DNA from 3 places in the Streptomyces sp. NPDC058662 genome. Region 1 is predicted to be linked to each of the others. Evidence: riboswitches for the same ligand, from Rfam matches in the RefSeq annotation. Region 1 holds a riboswitch; each other region holds the start of a gene.
The links. Region 1 has a riboswitch for cyclic di-AMP ahead of ACFWUQ_RS10620 (M23 family metallopeptidase). Riboswitches for the same ligand answer to the same signal wherever they lie in the genome.
Positions count from the first base shown of each region.

Region 2: another riboswitch for cyclic di-AMP. It lies ahead of ACFWUQ_RS30025 (peptidoglycan DD-metalloendopeptidase family protein); the one in region 1 lies ahead of ACFWUQ_RS10620 (M23 family metallopeptidase).
Region 3: another riboswitch for cyclic di-AMP. It lies ahead of ACFWUQ_RS10810 (transglycosylase family protein); the one in region 1 lies ahead of ACFWUQ_RS10620 (M23 family metallopeptidase).

Region 1 is NZ_JBHXRU010000020.1:71,347-76,494, forward strand. It holds gene ACFWUQ_RS10610 (M16 family metallopeptidase) at 1-1,219, shown strand, start outside; gene ACFWUQ_RS10615 (M16 family metallopeptidase) at 1,216-2,607, shown strand; cyclic di-AMP (ydaO/yuaA leader) riboswitch at 2,793-2,952, shown strand; gene ACFWUQ_RS10620 (M23 family metallopeptidase) at 2,965-3,765, shown strand; gene ACFWUQ_RS10625 (GntR family transcriptional regulator) at 3,946-4,623, shown strand; gene ACFWUQ_RS10630 (HPr family phosphocarrier protein) at 4,927-5,148, opposite strand, start outside.
Region 2 is NZ_JBHXRU010000153.1:408-5,555, reverse strand. It holds gene ACFWUQ_RS30035 (aspartate aminotransferase family protein) at 1-770, shown strand, start outside; gene ACFWUQ_RS30030 (tyrosine-protein phosphatase) at 801-1,619, opposite strand; cyclic di-AMP (ydaO/yuaA leader) riboswitch at 1,908-2,104, shown strand; gene ACFWUQ_RS30025 (peptidoglycan DD-metalloendopeptidase family protein) at 2,109-3,104, shown strand; gene ACFWUQ_RS30020 (SGNH/GDSL hydrolase family protein) at 3,268-4,053, shown strand; gene ACFWUQ_RS30015 (MBL fold metallo-hydrolase) at 4,276-5,148, shown strand, end outside.
Region 3 is NZ_JBHXRU010000021.1:37,971-43,118, forward strand. It holds gene eno (phosphopyruvate hydratase) at 1-1,006, opposite strand, end outside; gene ACFWUQ_RS10810 (transglycosylase family protein) at 1,281-1,976, opposite strand; cyclic di-AMP (ydaO/yuaA leader) riboswitch at 1,979-2,152, opposite strand; gene ACFWUQ_RS10815 (transglycosylase family protein) at 2,429-3,505, opposite strand; gene ACFWUQ_RS10820 (cytochrome P450) at 3,598-4,914, opposite strand; gene ACFWUQ_RS10825 (globin domain-containing protein) at 5,036-5,148, shown strand, end outside.

The DNA.
Region 1 (5,148 bases):
CCACGAAGTCAAGGGGCGTACCGGCCTGGCTCACCTCTTCGAGCACCTGATGTTCCAGGGTTCGGCGAGCGTACCGGGCAACGGGCACTTCGAGCTGGTCCAGGGCGCCGGAGGCTCCCTGAACGGCACCACCAGCTTCGAGCGCACGAACTACTTCGAGACGATGCCGACCCACCAGCTTGAGCTCGCGCTCTGGCTGGAGGCGGACCGGATGGGCTCGCTGCTGACCGCGCTGGACGACGAGTCCATGGAGAACCAGCGCGACGTCGTCAAGAACGAGCGCCGCCAGCGCTACGACAACGTCCCGTACGGCACGGCCTTCGAGCGGCTGACCGCCCTGGCCTACCCCGAGGGCCACCCGTACCACCACACCCCGATCGGCTCGATGGCCGACCTGGACGCCGCGTCCCTGGAGGACGCGCGCACCTTCTTCCGTACGTACTACGCGCCCAACAACGCGGTCCTCTCGGTCGTCGGCGACATCGACCCCGAGCAGACGCTGGCCTGGATCGAGAAGTACTTCGGCACCATCCCCGGCCACGAAGGCAAGCAGCCCCCGCGCGACGGCGCGCTGCCCGACGTGATCGGGCGCGAGCTGCGCGAGGAGATCGTCGAGGAGGTGCCGGCACGCGCCCTGATGGCCGCCTACCGCCTTCCGCACGACGGCACCCGCGAGTGCGACGCCGTGGACGTGGCGCTGACCATCCTGGGCAGCGGCGAGTCCTCGCGGCTGCACAACCGCCTGGTGCGCCGGGACCAGACGGCCGTCGCGGCCGGCTTCGGCATGCTGCGCCTGGCCGGGGCCCCCTCGCTGGGCTGGCTGGACGTCAAGACCTCCGGCGGGGTCGAGGTCCCTGCCATCGAGGCGGCCGTGGACGAGGAGCTCGCGCGGTTCGCCGCCGAGGGCCCCACGGCCGAGGAGATGGAGCGCGCGCAGGCCAAGCTGGAGCGCGAGTGGCTCGACCGGCTGAGCACGGTGGCCGGCCGCGCCGACGAACTGTGCCGCTTCGCGGTGCTGTTCGGCGACCCGCAGCTGGCACTGACCGCCGTCCAGCGGCTCCTCGACGTCACCGCCGAGGAGGTGCAGGCCGCGGCCGCCGCCCGACTGCGCCCGGACAACCGCGCGGTGCTCGTCTACGAGCCGCGCCCCACCGACGGCACCGACTCCGACGCCGGCGAGAACGACGAGTCCGACGAGAACGAGGGGGCGGAGCAGTGACCGACACCGCAGCCGTCACGATGACCTTCCACCCCCGCCCGCAGGGCGGCGAGCCGCAGCCGTGGGCCTTCCCGGCCCCCGAGCGCGGCGAGCTGGCCAACGGCCTGACCCTGCTGCGCTGCCACCGGCCCGGCCAGCAGGTGGTGGCCGTCGAGATGAACCTCACCGCGCCGCTCGACGCGGAGCCGGCCGGCCTGGACGGCGTGGCGACCATCATGGCGCGCGCGCTGTCCGAGGGCACCGACAAGCACTCCGCCGAGGAGTTCGCGGCCGAGCTGGAGCGCTGCGGCGCCAACCTCGACGCGCACGCCGACCACCCGGGCCTGCGGGTCTCCCTGGAGGTCCCGGCCTCCCGCCTGCACAAGGCGCTGGGCCTGCTCGCCGAGGCGCTGCGCGCGCCCGCCTTCGACGAGGCCGAGGTCGACCGCCTGGTGCGCAACCGCCTCGACGAGATCCCGCACGAGCTGGCCAACCCCCAGCGCCGCGCCGCGATGCAGCTCTCCAAGGAGCTCTTCCCGGCGTCGCTGCGGATGTCCCGCCCGCGCCAGGGCACCGAGGAGACCGTCGCCCGTATCGACGCCCCGGCCGTGCGCGCCTTCTACGAGGCGCACGTCCGCCCCGCCACGGCCACCGCGGTGATCGTCGGCGACCTGACCGGCATCGACCTGGACGCCGTCCTCGCGGACACCCTCGGCGCCTGGACGGGCAACACCGCCGAGCCCGTCCCCGTCCCGCCGGTGACCGCCGACGACACCGGCCGCGTGGTCATCGTGGACCGTCCCGGCGCGGTCCAGACGCAGCTGCTCATCGGCCGGATCGGGCCCGACCGGCACGACCGGGTCTGGGCGGCCCAGGTGCTGGGCACGTACTGCCTGGGCGGGACCCTGACCTCCCGTCTGGACAAGGTCCTGCGCGAGGAGAAGGGGTACACGTACGGCGTGCGCTCCTTCGGCCAGGTGCTGCGCTCCACGGCCGACGGCAAGGGCGCCTCGATGCTCGCCATCAGCGGCTCGGTGGACACCCCGAACACCGGTCCGGCGCTGGAGGACCTCTGGAAGGTGCTGCGCACCCTCGCGGAGGGCGGCCTGACCGACGTCGAACGGGATGTGGCGGTGCAGAACCTGGTGGGCGTCGCCCCGTTGAAGTTCGAGACGGCGTCCTCGGTCGCCGGCACCCTCGCCGACCAGGTCGAGCAGGAGCTCCCGGACGACTACCAGGCGCGGTTGTACGCGCAGCTCGCCGAGACCGGCACGGTGGAAGCCACGTCGGCGGTCGTGGCCGCCTTCCCGGCGAACCGGCTGGTCACCGTTCTGGTGGGCGACGCGGCGCAGATCGAGGAGCCCGTGCGGGCCCTGGGGATCGGCGAGGTGAGCGTCGTCTCCAACTGACGCGCGGAAGAAGGGGTTCCGGCGGCCTTGTCTGCCGGGGCCCCTTTTGTCCGTTTAGTGGAGAGGTTGCTTTTATGCGGTGTGGCGTACGCAACAAAAAGGCGTCTGTGTTTGGCGATTGACTGATGATCCGCCTAGCGTCACCCGTGCTGTCCGTCAGTTGTACTCGCCGCGTCCGCGGCACCGGGCAGCGATCGCCGAGTCCCCGTCAGGCGCGAGCCTGGGGAGCCGGGGACCCAACTCAGTCCCTGGGGTGAATCGGACCGCCTCGCAAGAGGAGGCCCGTAGGAGACCTTCCTGCTCCGAACCCGTCAGCTAACCCGGTAGGCGAGAGGGAAGGAAAGGATCAGCCCCTTCATGGCGTTTGGCAGTCGTGCCGCCGGTAAGCACCGTGGTTCCAGCCGTCTGAGCCGCAAGACCGCCGGTTACGCCGGCATCGCGGCCCTCGCCACCACTGGTGTGGTGGGCTCCCTCGCCGGTCCGGCGTTCGCAGCGGACACCGGCAACGCAAACAACTCCTTCCAGGACAACGCGCTGGGCGCCGTCGTCGTCGCCGAGGACCTCGCCGGCGACATCGCGGATCAGGCCGAATCCCAGCGGCGCGCCGCCGAGCACGCCGCGGCCAAGGCCCAGGCCGAGGCCGACGCCAAGCAGCGTGCCGCGGAGTCCAAGCGCCTCGCCGAGGCCAAGGCGAAGGCCGAGCGCGAGGCCGCCGAGCGTGCCGCCCGCGAGGAGGAGCGCAAGCGCCTCAACACCTTCGTCGCCCCCGTCGACGGCTCGTACGTGAGCACCCAGTACCGCGCCGGCGGCGCCATGTGGTCCTCCGGCACCCACACCGGCATCGACTTCCACGCCGCCTCGGGCTCCAAGGTCCGCGCGGTGGGCATCGGCACCGTCGTCGAGGCCGGCTGGGGCGGCGCCTACGGCAACAACGTCGTCATCAAGCACAACGACGGCACCTACACCCAGTACGGGCACCTGCAGTCGCTGAGCGTCTCCGTCGGCCAGCAGGTCACCCCCGGACAGCAGATCGGCCTGTCGGGCTCCACCGGCAACTCCAGCGGCCCGCACCTGCACTTCGAGGCCCGCAGCGGCGCCGACTACGGCTCGGACATCGACCCGATCGCGTACCTGCGCTCGCACGGGGTCAGCCTCTGACCCGCACCCCCGCTTCGTGAAGGACCCCGGCTCGACGAGCCGGGGTCCTTCACGTTGTACCGCCCGGGCAAATGTTTCGCATTTCCGGCCGCTCTCGGAAATTATCGTGTGTTGCAATAGAGTCGCAGTACGCACGAGCATGTCCCACGGCGGCAGTTGGAATGAGGCGGAGGTCCGGTTTTGCGTATTCCCGCGCACGCGGTATGCACAGCAATTCGCGACGACATCGTCTCCGGGGTCTTCGAGCCGGGCGGCCGGCTGACCGAGGAGGTCCTGGCCCGCCGGTACGGGGTCTCGCGGGTCCCGGTCCGCGAGGCGCTGCGGACCCTGGAGTCCGAGGGGTTCGTGACCACCCGCCGGCACGCCGGCGCCTGCGTGGCCGAGCCGACCGAGCAGGAGGCCGCCGACCTCCTGGAGCTGCGGATGCTGCTGGAGCCCCTGGCGGCGGCCCGGGCGGCCCGGCGCCGCACCGAGGCGCACCTGAAGGTGCTGCGGGGGCTGGTCAGACTGGGGCAGGAGCGGGCCGGGCGGGGCCAGGGGGAGGATCTGCGCTCGCTGGGGGCCTGGTTCCACGAGACCCTCGCCCAGGCCTCGGGCAGCCCCGGGCTGATCGCGCTGCTGACCCAGATGCGGCGCAAGGTGGCCTGGATGTACGCGGTGGAGGCCCCGGCCCGGCCGGTGGACTCCTGGGCGGAGCACGGCGCGATCGTGGACGCGGTGGCGCGCGGGGACGTCGAGCGGGCGCGCGCGCTGGCCGCGATGCACGCCGACCGGGCGGTGGCCGCCCACCGGCCGAGGCCGCGCGCCGCGGTGAGCAGTTCGCAACCTGCCGTAAACATGCCGAGCGGTCGGCATTAACAGTGGCCGTATACAAAGGGCGAATAGACGTGCGCCGCTTTCGTGCGTCCGCAGGGGTGGACGGCTGGAATTCACGGCTGCGCTGAATTCGTCGGGCGATTTCCGGCCGCGTGCATTGCGGTGCGCGTCGTGGAGTCGGAATTCGACAGCACTGTCCGCGGCAGCGGCAGCGGCAACGGCAGAAGTGGGGGCCGGGGGCCGGGGGCCGGGGGCCGGGGCATGGCCGCGGCGGGCGCCGCCGGAAACGGCGAAGCCGCGCCCCCCGGGACTCCCAGTGGACGCGGCTTCGGTGAACCCGAAGGGTCAGACGGTCTCGGGGAGCTCGTCCAGGCCCTCGGCGACCAGCTTCGCGAGGCGGTCCAGCGCGGCGTCGGCGCCCTCGGCCTCGGACGCGAGGACGATCTCCTCGCCGCCCTGGGCGCCCAGGCCCAGAACCGCCAGCATGGAGGCGGCGTTGACGGGGTCGCCGCCCGCCTTCGCGATGGTCACCGGGACGCCGGAAGCGGTCGTCGCCCGAACGAAGAT
Region 2 (5,148 bases), on a different contig from region 1:
TCCAGGGCAAGGGCGTCCTCGCGGCGCCGCCCGGGTTCCTGCTCGCGGCGCAGGAGCTGCTGCACCGGCACAAGGCGCTGCTCATCGCGGACGAGGTGCAGACCGGCCTCGGACGTACCGGCGACTTCTACGCCTACCAGCACGAACCGGGCGTGGAACCGGACCTGGTCTGCGTCGCCAAGGCGCTGTCGGGCGGCTATGTACCGGTCGGCGCGACCCTGGGCAAGGACTGGATCTTCAAGAAGGTCTACTCGTCCATGGACCGGGTCCTCGTGCACTCCGCGAGCTTCGGCTCCAACGCTCAGGCGATGGCGGCCGGGCTCGCGGTCCTGTCCGTGATGGAGGACGAGGAACTCGTGGCCAACGCCCGCTCCACGGGCGACCTGCTGCGTGGGCGGCTCGCGGCGATGGTCGACGAGTACGAGCTGCTGCACGAGGTGCGCGGGCGGGGGCTGATGATCGGCATCGAGTTCGGCCGGCCGTCCTCCCTGGGCCTGCGCAGCCGGTGGAGCGTGCTCCAGGCGGCCCGCAAGGGGCTCTTCGCGCAGATGGTCGTGGTGCCCCTGCTGCAGAAGCACCGGATCCTCACGCAGGTCTCCGGGGACCACCTGGAAGTGATCAAACTGATCCCGCCCCTGATCGTGGACGAGGGGGACGTCGACCGGTTCGTCGGAGCGTTCCGGGCGGTCATGGACGAGGCGCACGGCGGTTCGGGGCTCATGTGGGACTTCGGCCGGACGCTGGTCAAGCAGGCGGTGGGCAACCGCTGACATCCGGCCGGTCCCGGGCCCGGCGCCCCGCTACGACAGCAGTCGGTCGCGGAGCCGGACGAGGGTCCCGGGTGTCAGCCCGAGGCCCTCGGCCAGGTAGCGCTCCACTCCGCCCCACTGCTCGTCGATGGTCTCGAAGGCGGCGGTCAGGTAGTCGGCGCGGGCGTCGAAGAGCGGGGCGAGCAGCTCCATCACCTCGGGAGTGCGCTCCTCGGCGGCGCCGCCGCTCCGGCGGATCCGGTAGCGGCGGTGCGGGGCGTTGGACTCCAGGTAGTCCGCGACGATCGCGTCGCGTTCGACACCGAGCGCGAGGAGGGTGACGGCGATGGCCAGTCCGGCCCGGTCCTTGCCCGCCGCGCAGTGCATCAGGGCCGGGACGCTCTCCTCGGCGAGGGCGTGCACCACCCGGCTGTGCTCGGCCGTGCGGTACCTGATCATCTGGCGGTAGGAGTTCGCCATCCGGGCCGCGGCCCGGCCGTCGCCGAGTACCGAGCGGAGCTGTTCGAGGTCGCCCTCGCGGACCATCTTCCAGAACTCCCGGCCGTCGGCGGGGTCCGAGAGCGGGATGTTGACGTTCCGTACGCCGGGCAGCTCGATGTCGGCGCCCTCCAGGGAGTGGTCGGCGGCGTTGCGGAAGTCGAAGACGGTGTGGAGGCCGAGCGAGGAGAGGAACTCCGCATCGGTATCGGTGGCATGCGCCAGATGTCCGCTTCGAAACAGTCGTCCCGGCTTGACCCTTCGCCCGTCCACCGTCGGCAATCCGCCCACATCGCGGAAATTACGCACACCGGACAACTCCGGCTCGGGCTGCGGCTGTGCGGGCGGCGCCGGGGGTATCTGCTGGGTCACGGGAACTCCTCCGCTGTGTGGTGGCGTGTCCGAATTGGGCTACTTGGCACTAACTTGCCGTAGGCGGCGGCCAGATCGCGCGCCTCCCCGTGAGCCAGATCATACGGTGACCGTGCGTGCCTGATCGCGGAAGCCGAATGGCCCAGCCAGGACGGTTGTTGCCGCGGCGGAATGGACAGAGGGTGACCGGAATTCCGTCGATCCCTCACCCCCGGGAATCCGTCCGGGAATTCATGGCTTGTTACCTGCGGTCGGACTGGATTACCTTCGCGATCGATCCGGGTGGACCGCCTAATCCTGCCGCCTCCCGGAAACCGCACCCGACTATTCACGCGCGCGGCAGGAGCGGGGGACCCAGGTAAGCCGCTGTCCGGATCTTCGTATCCGGACAGCTCGGGGTGAAGCCGTACATGTCTCGCACATGGACGGCCGGACATCTCCAGTCCGAACCCGACAGCTCACCTCGTAGGCGACGGAGAGGAATTCGCCATGCCTGCAAAGGGTAAGCACCGCCGTCCCAAGTCCCGCTCGATATCGCGCGGTCTCGCCGTCGCCGGTACCGGCGGCGCCGCCCTGGCGCTGCCGCTGATGGGCGCCGCCGGCGCCCAGGCGGCCGGCGCGCCGGCCGCGGCTCCCGCGGTGGTCCCCGCCGCGGCGCCGCAGCTCCAGGCCGCGGCCCCGGTGGCGCCGCAGGCGGTGCCCGTGACGGCGCAGGCCGCCCCGACCGTGTACACGGTCGTGCCGGGCGACTACCTCTCCAAGATCGCCGTCGAGCGGCAGCTGTCCGGTGGCTGGGAGCAGCTGTACGCCGACAACCGCGAGGCCGTCGGCTCCGACCCGTCGCTGATCCACCCGGGCCTGCGCCTCACGCTCGGCGCGCCGGGCAAGGCCGCTCCGACGCAGACCGCCCCGGCGCCCGCCGCGAAGTCCTCCGACAAGGCCCCGGCGGCCGGGAAGGGCGCGGCGGCCGAGAGGGACGAGCCCGCCGCGGCCCCCGTCCGCAAGCCGCAGCCGAAGCAGCAGCCCCAGGACGCCGGCACCCCGGCCGGCTCCGCGGCCGGCTCGAACACGGTCGCCGCCGGCGGCTTCGTCGCCCCCGTCAGCGGCGGGGTGTCCACCCAGTACCGGGTCGCCGGTGCGATGTGGTCCTCCGGCTACCACACCGGCCTCGACTTCATGGCGAGCTCCGGCACCACGGTCAAGGCCGTCGGCGCGGGCACCGTGGTCTCCGCCGGTTGGAGCGGTTCGTACGGCAACGAGGTCGTCATCCGGCACGCGGACGGCAAGTACTCCCAGTACGCCCACCTGTCCTCGCTGTCCGTCTCGTCGGGCCAGAGCGTCACCGCCGGCCAGCGCATCGGCCTCTCCGGTTCCACCGGCAACTCCACCGGTCCGCACCTGCACTTCGAGATCCGCACCGGCCCGTCCTACGGCTCGGACATCAACCCGCTGAGCTACCTGCGCTCGAAGGGCGTGACCATCTGACGGCACCCGCCGTCGGAGCGCTGACACGCGTGGGGCCGGGACCCGAGGGGGGTCCCGGCCCCACGCGCACTTATTCCTGGTCCCCCGGGTGGTACAGATCACGGTCCGTCAACCCCCCATTACGTTGGCGTAGGTCGTGCACGAGAGTGAAGGATGGTGTCTCGTGGCAGCGACGACGACGAAACTCAAGACCATCGGCTCGTACGCGGCGATCGGGGACAGCTTCACCGAGGGTGTGGGGGACCCGGGACCCGGGGGCACCTATCTCGGCTGGGCGGACCGGTTCGCCGTCCTTCTGGCCGACCAGCGCGACGAACACGACTTCCGCTACGCGAACCTGGCCGTCCGGGGGCGGCTCCTCGACCAGATCGTGGCCGAGCAGGTGCCGAGGGCCAAACAGCTCGGCCCGGACCTGGTGACCTTCTGCGCGGGCGGCAACGACATCATCCGGCCGGGCAGCGACCCGGACGACGTGGCCGAGCGGTTCGAGGCGGCCGTGGCCGACCTCGCCGGCTCGGTCGGCCAGGTCATGATCACGACCGGCTTCGACACCCGGGGAGTGCCCGTCCTGCGGCACATCCGGGGCAAGGTGGCGACGTACAGCGCGCATGTCCGCGCCATCGCCGACCGGTACGACTGCCCGGTGCTCGACCTGTGGTCGCTCAAGTCCGTCCAGGACCGGCGGGCCTGGGACGGCGACCGGCTGCACCTGTCGCCCGACGGGCACACCCGGGTCGCCCTGCGGGCGGCACAGGTGCTGGGCCTGGAGGTACCGGCCGACCCCGACCAGCCGTGGCCGCCGGAGCGCCCGCGCGGCTCGGTGGACGTGACCCGGGACAACATCCAGTGGGCCCGCGAGCACCTGGCGCCGTGGATCGGCCGACGGTTGCGCGGGGAGTCCTCCGGGGACCACGTCGAGGCGAAGCGGCCGGACCTGCTCCCGCTGTAGCCGGCGGGGGCCGGTCCGCGGGTACGGGGGCCGGGCGGCTGTGGCGGGGGCGCCACGGCGGTAGCTGTGACGGGGGCGGCACGGGGGCCGGGCGGCTGTGACGGGGGCGACGCGGGGGCGCCGGAGCGGACGGCGGCCGGAACCGGAATCCTTCGGGGCCGGTACGCGTTGGGATGGTCGTAGACCCACGACCGTCCTGCCACCACCCTCCCAGGAGGCGCTTTGACCGGCTCCCGTCCCCTGCGTCCACGGCTGCGCGCCCTGCGGCCCGAAGCCTTCGGCGCGGACCCGTCCGGCGCCCGGCTGGAGCGGATCCACCGCTCACCCCACTTCGCCGACGGCGTCTTCCAGAACCCGGTGGGGGCCCGGACCAGGCCCTCGGGCTCGATGCGGGAGTTCGCCAAGGTCTACTTCCACAAGGAGCAGCGGGTCCGGCGCATCCCCGGCGCGCCGATCCCCGTCTACCCGACCACCCTGGCGGAGCTTGCGAAGCCGCCCGCGAGCGGACTGCGCCTGACGTGGATGGGGCACTCCAGCGTGCTCGCCGAGATCGACGGGCGCCGGGTGCTCTTCGATCCGGTGTGGGGCGAGCGCTGCTCCCCCTTCCCCTTCGCCGGCCCCAAGCGGCTGCACCCGGTGCCGGTCCCGCTGGCCTCGCTGGGCCCGGTCGACGTGGTGGTGATCTCCCACGACCACTACGACCACCTCGACCTGCCCACGATCAAGCAGCTGGCCGGTACGGACACGGTCTTCGCGGTCCCGCTCGGCGTGGGCGCGCACCTGGAGCGCTGGGGCGTGTCCGCGGACCGGCTGCACGAGCTGGACTGGAACGAGTCCGTGAAGGTGGCCGGGCTCTCGCTCACGGCGACCCCCGCGCGCCACTTCTGCGGACGGGGCCTGCGCAACCAGCAGCACACCCTGTGGGCCTCCTGGGTCGTCCGCGGCGACGAGCACCGGATCTACCACAGCGGGGACACCGGCTACTTCCCCGGATTCGAGGAGATCGGCGCCGCGCACGGCCCGTTCGACGCCACGATGATCCAGATCGGCGCCTACTCCGAGTACTGGCCCGACATCCACATGACCCCCGAGGAG
Region 3 (5,148 bases), on a different contig from region 1:
CGAGCAGGGCGTTCGCGGAGCCCTCCTCGATACCGCGGGCCAGGCGCTCCGGGTTGGTGACGAAGAGGTCGTCGCCGACGATCTGGACCTTGGCGCCCAGGCGGTCGGTGAGGGTCTTCCAGCCGGCCCAGTCGTCCTCGTACAGCGGGTCCTCGATGGAGACCATCGGGTACGCGGAGACGAGCTCCTCGTAGTACTCGGTCATCTCGGCGGCCGAGCGGGACTGGCCCTCGAACTCGTACTTGCCGTCCTTGTAGAACTCGGACGCGGCGACGTCGAGCGCGAGCGCGATGTCCTTGCCCGGGGTGTAGCCGGCCTGCTTGATGGCCTCGACGATGAGGTCGAGCGCGGCGCGGTTGGACTCCAGGTTCGGGGCGAAGCCGCCCTCGTCGCCCAGGCCGGTGGAGAGGCCCTTGGTGTGCAGGACCTTCTTGAGGGTGTGGTAGACCTCGGCACCCCAGCGCAGCGCCTCGGAGAAGGACTCCGCGCCGATCGGGGCGATCATGAACTCCTGGATGTCCACGTTGGAGTCGGCGTGCGACCCGCCGTTGAGGATGTTCATCATCGGAACGGGCAGCAGGTGCGCGTTCGGGCCGCCGAGGTAGCGGAACAGCGGGAGGTCCGAGGCCTCGGACGCGGCGTGCGCGACGGCGAGGGAGACGCCGAGGATGGCGTTGGCGCCGAGCGAGCCCTTGTTGTCGGTGGCGTCCAGGTCGAACATGGCCTGGTCGATCAGGCGCTGCTCGGTGGCGTCGTAGCCGACGAGCTCCGGGCCGATCTGCTCGATGACGGCGAGGACGGCCTTCTCGACACCCTTGCCGAAGTAACGGTTGGGGTCACCGTCACGGAGCTCGATGGCTTCGAATGCACCGGTGGAGGCGCCGGACGGAACTGCAGCACGGCCGGTGCTGCCATCGTCGAGGCCCACCTCGACCTCGACCGTGGGGTTGCCTCGGGAGTCCAGGATTTCCCGGGCTACGACGACGTCGATGGACGGCACGAGCATCTCCTTCTGGGATGTGACGCTGAGTGTGCGGTGGCGTGTCGGGCCGTGGGACGGCCCAGCCGCTTAGAGCCTAACCGGCTCCGGGCACTGGGCCCGCCGACCGCCCGGGTCCTGGGACGAAAAAGGGCCCGAATACCCGCGTTACGGGACATAAGGCCGCAGTTTTCAGGGGTTCTGACGGTGCGCATGCCGCCGCCCGGCGCGCGAGTGGACGCGCGCCGGGCGGGGGGACGGACCTGCCGTGTGCTCACGGCCGCGGCTGGTGCCGCGGTGTTCAGCTGAGCTTCAGCTTCTGACCCGGGAAGATGAGGTCGGCGTCCGGGACGATGTCCTTGTTCAGCTCGAAGAGCTTCTCCCAGCCGTCCGTGACGCCGTTGGCCTCGGCGATGGTGCCCAGGGTGTCGCCGGCCTTGACCTCGTACGAGCCGTTGCCGGTCTTCGGGGCCGCGGCGGCGGGGCGCTCGGAGCGGGTGGTGGGAGCCTCGGCGCGCTTGGTCTCCTGCTTGGGCGCGGCCTTCTGCTCGACCTTCTTGGACTCGGTCTTCTTCGACTCGGCCTTCGGCTTGGCCGGGGCCTCGGCGGCGCCGCCCGCGTAGGAGGAGTTCGACAGGCCCTTGCCGCAGTGCGGCCAGGCGCCCTTGCCCTGGCCCTTGAGGACCTTCTCGGCGACGGCTATCTGCTGCGCCTTCGAGGCCTGGTTGGCCTGCGCGGCGTACGCCTTGCCACCGAAGGCGGCCCAGGTGGAGGACGAGAACTGCAGGCCGCCGTAGTAGCCGTTGCCGGTGTTGATGGCCCAGTTGCCGCCGGCCTCGCACTGCGCGACGCGATCCCACTCGGAGGCGGTGGCGGCACTGGCGGTGCCGGCGGTCATCAGGGGTGCGGCGACGGCGACACCGGCGACGCCGGCGAGCGTGACGATACGGGCGGCCTTGTTGGCGCGACGGTGCTTGCCCTTGCCGGAAAGCAGCATGGAGTTCTCCTCACCGACGCCTACGAGGTGAGCTGTCGGGTTCGGGCGGATGAGTTGCCCGGCCGTGCGATCGGGTCGCACGTCTTAACCCCCAGCCGGTGGCGTGACCGTCTCTCAACGGCCGCTCCCGGCACTTACCTTGGTTCCCCCGCTCCTGCCTTCGGCGCTTGACGCGACGACTGTTCCCTCCGTCCGCCGGCAGGATTCGGCGATGCGGTCGAAGGAGCCCGCGGTGGCGAGCGATTCAGAAGGTAGACAGGTCTCCCCCCGATGTTCAACGAGCGCCATCGGGGAGAAACAGGCCCTACTTGCGTTCCTCCCGAGCGCGTTTGCGCAGGTGAGGCCGGGGTTTGCGGAAGCCCCGGGGCCGGACACGCCAGTTGACCGGAAGAGACACATGTCTCACTTACAGAATTCCGACAATCAGCGCGTACCGGACGCCCGAAGTGCCCCTATTCCGCGCTTAGATCCAGATTTTGGCCGGGCTTGATGAGGTCCGCGTCCTCGCCGATGACCTGCTCGTTGGCCGCGTAGAGCGCGTTCCAGCCCCCCTTGAGGCCGTTGGCGTCCGCGATCGTGGCCAGGCTGTCGCCGGCCCGGACGGTGTACGTGGGGTCCGACGCGGCGTCAGCCGTGACGGGCGCCTCCACGGCGGGGGCCCCGCGGTGCTTGCCGGCGCCCGCCGTCTGACCCGCGAGCTGCGCCGTCGGCGAGGTCGGGGCGCTCGGGGCGCTCGGGGAGGCCGGGGCGCTCGGGGCGCCGGGCGTCGCCGAGCCGTCGGGAACGCCGGGAAGGGCCGGGGCCGTCGGGTCGGCGGCCGGCGGGGTGACCGGCGGCGTGGTGGGCGCCGTCGGGTCCAGCGGGGTGGCGCCGGGCCCACCCGGGAGGACCGGGGCGGTCGGGTCGGCGGGCTGCACCGGGGCCGTGGTCGGGTCGTCCGGCGCCGGCATGACGGGCAGTCCGAGGGAGGGCGCCAGCGGGCCCTCCGGCGTGGTGGGCGACGGGCTCACGGCCGGGGCCGGGGTCGGCGCCCCGAAGTCGGTGGGGCGCGTACCGGTGCCGGTCGCCGGCACCGTGTCGTCCGGCCGGGACGGGGTGGGGCGCACGGGCTTGGCCTCGCCCGGCAGGCCGGGGTCGACCTCCGCGGCCGGACCCGACTGCGCCAGTCCGGCGGAGGAGGCGCACAGCGGCCACGCCTGCGGCCCCTGCGCGGCGAGCACGCGCTCGGCCACGGCTATCTGCTGGGACCGGCTCGCGAGGTCGGGCCGCTCGGCGAAGTCGAGGCCGCCGGCGTTGCGCCACTGGTCCTGCGTGAACTGGAGCCCGCCGTAGGCGCCGCTGCCGCTGTTGGCGCTCCACGCGCCACCGCTCTCGCACTCGGCGACCTTGTCCCATGTGGAGGTCTCGGCGGCGGTGGCACTGGTCGCCGCGAGCAGCGGCAGGGCCAGTGCGGAGCCGGCGACACCGGCGGTGACAACCAGGGCGGGTACCTGGCGGGGGCGTCTGTGGCGGCCGTTCCCGGAACGCATGAAGGTTCACCTTTCGCATAACGGCGGGGTAACGGCAGAACCTAGCGGGCCTCGAACGTTTGTCACAAGTTTCGACTGAAACTGACTTGAAGTCAGCCGTTTTCGCCCTGCTCCGGCAGCGTGAAACGGACCGGGAGGGTGCGCAGTCCGCGCATGATGAGCCCCCCGCGCCAGCGCAGTTCGGACACGTCCACGGCGAGCTCCAGATCGGGCAGGCGCGTCAGGAGGGTGGCGAGCGCCGTCTGCCCCTCCAGCCGGGCCAGCGGTGCACCGAGGCAGTAGTGGATGCCGTGCCCGTACCCCAGGTGCTGGTTGTCCGTCCGGGAGAGGTCCAGGGTGTCCGGTTCGGTGAACCGCTCCGGGTCGCGGTCGGCGGCCGCGAGGACGACCAGGACCGGGTCGCCGGCCGCGATCTCCTCGCCGCCCAGGGTGAGTTGGCGTGTGGCGAAGCGCCAGGTGGCCAGCTCCACCGGACCGTCGTAGCGCAGGAGTTCCTCCACCCCGGTCTCCAGCAGGCCGCGCTCGCCGGCTGCCAGGGAGCGCTGCAGCCGCCCGCGCTGGTCCGGGTTCATGAAGAGGGAGTGGACGCCGTTCCCGATGAGGTTCACGGTCGTCTCGAAGCCGGCGAACAGGAGGATGAAGGCCATCGCCGTGGCCTCGGCCTCCGTCAGGTGGTCGCCGTGGTCGCTCGCCCGGATCAGGTCCGAGATCAGATCATTGCCCAAGTCATCCCTTTTGCGATGAATGAGCTCCCCGAGATAGGCGCGCATCTGCTTCACCGAGCGGGCCACTCCCCCGCGCGGGCCACCGCCGTGGCGGATCATCATCCCGGCCCAGTCGCGGAAGTCGTCCTGGTCCTCGCGCGGTACTCCGAGCATCTCGCAGATGGCGTAGATGGGGAGCGGGAAGGCGAACTCGTGGATGAGATCCGCCTCCCCCCTCCCCCCGGCCTCCGCCTCGGCGCGGGCCCGCTCGACGAACGCGTCGATGAGGTGGTCGGTGAGCTCCTGCACCCGCGGCGTGAACTCGGCGACCCGGCGCGGGGTGAACGCCTTCGACACCAGCCGCCGCAGCCGCGTGTGGTCCGGCGGGTCGATGTTGAGCAGATGCGTCATCAGCTCCGCCTTGCGCTCGCCCGGGATGCCCGTCTTGCCCCGGGCGTGCGCGGGCTCGGCGTGGTGCGCCGGGTTCTTGCTGAGCCGCTGGTCGGCGAGGGCCTGGCGGGCGTCGGCGTACCGGGTGACCAGCCAGGCCTCCACGCCGCTGGGGAGCTTGGTGCGGTGCACCGGGGAGTGCTCGCGCAGCCAGGCGTAGGCGGGGTAGGGATCGGTCGCGAACTCCCAGTCGAACAGGGTCGGACCCTGGGCGGAGGGGGCGTCGGCTGGGACTGCGGGGTTCGGCTCGTGCACCCCACGACCGTATCCCGGCGCGCGTGCGCTGCCCCATATGGGGGGTTCGTCGCGGCTGTCCGTAGATCGGCCAGGTCTTGACCTGGCGGAGTCCGGCATTCCTACTGTCGGTCTTGTGGATGTGAGGATCTTGAAAAGCAGCTTCGCGGTGGTGGAGAGACGGGCCGAGCACACGGTCAAGTTCTTCTACTCCCACCTGTTCTGGCACAACCCCGGAGTCCGTGAGCTCTTCCC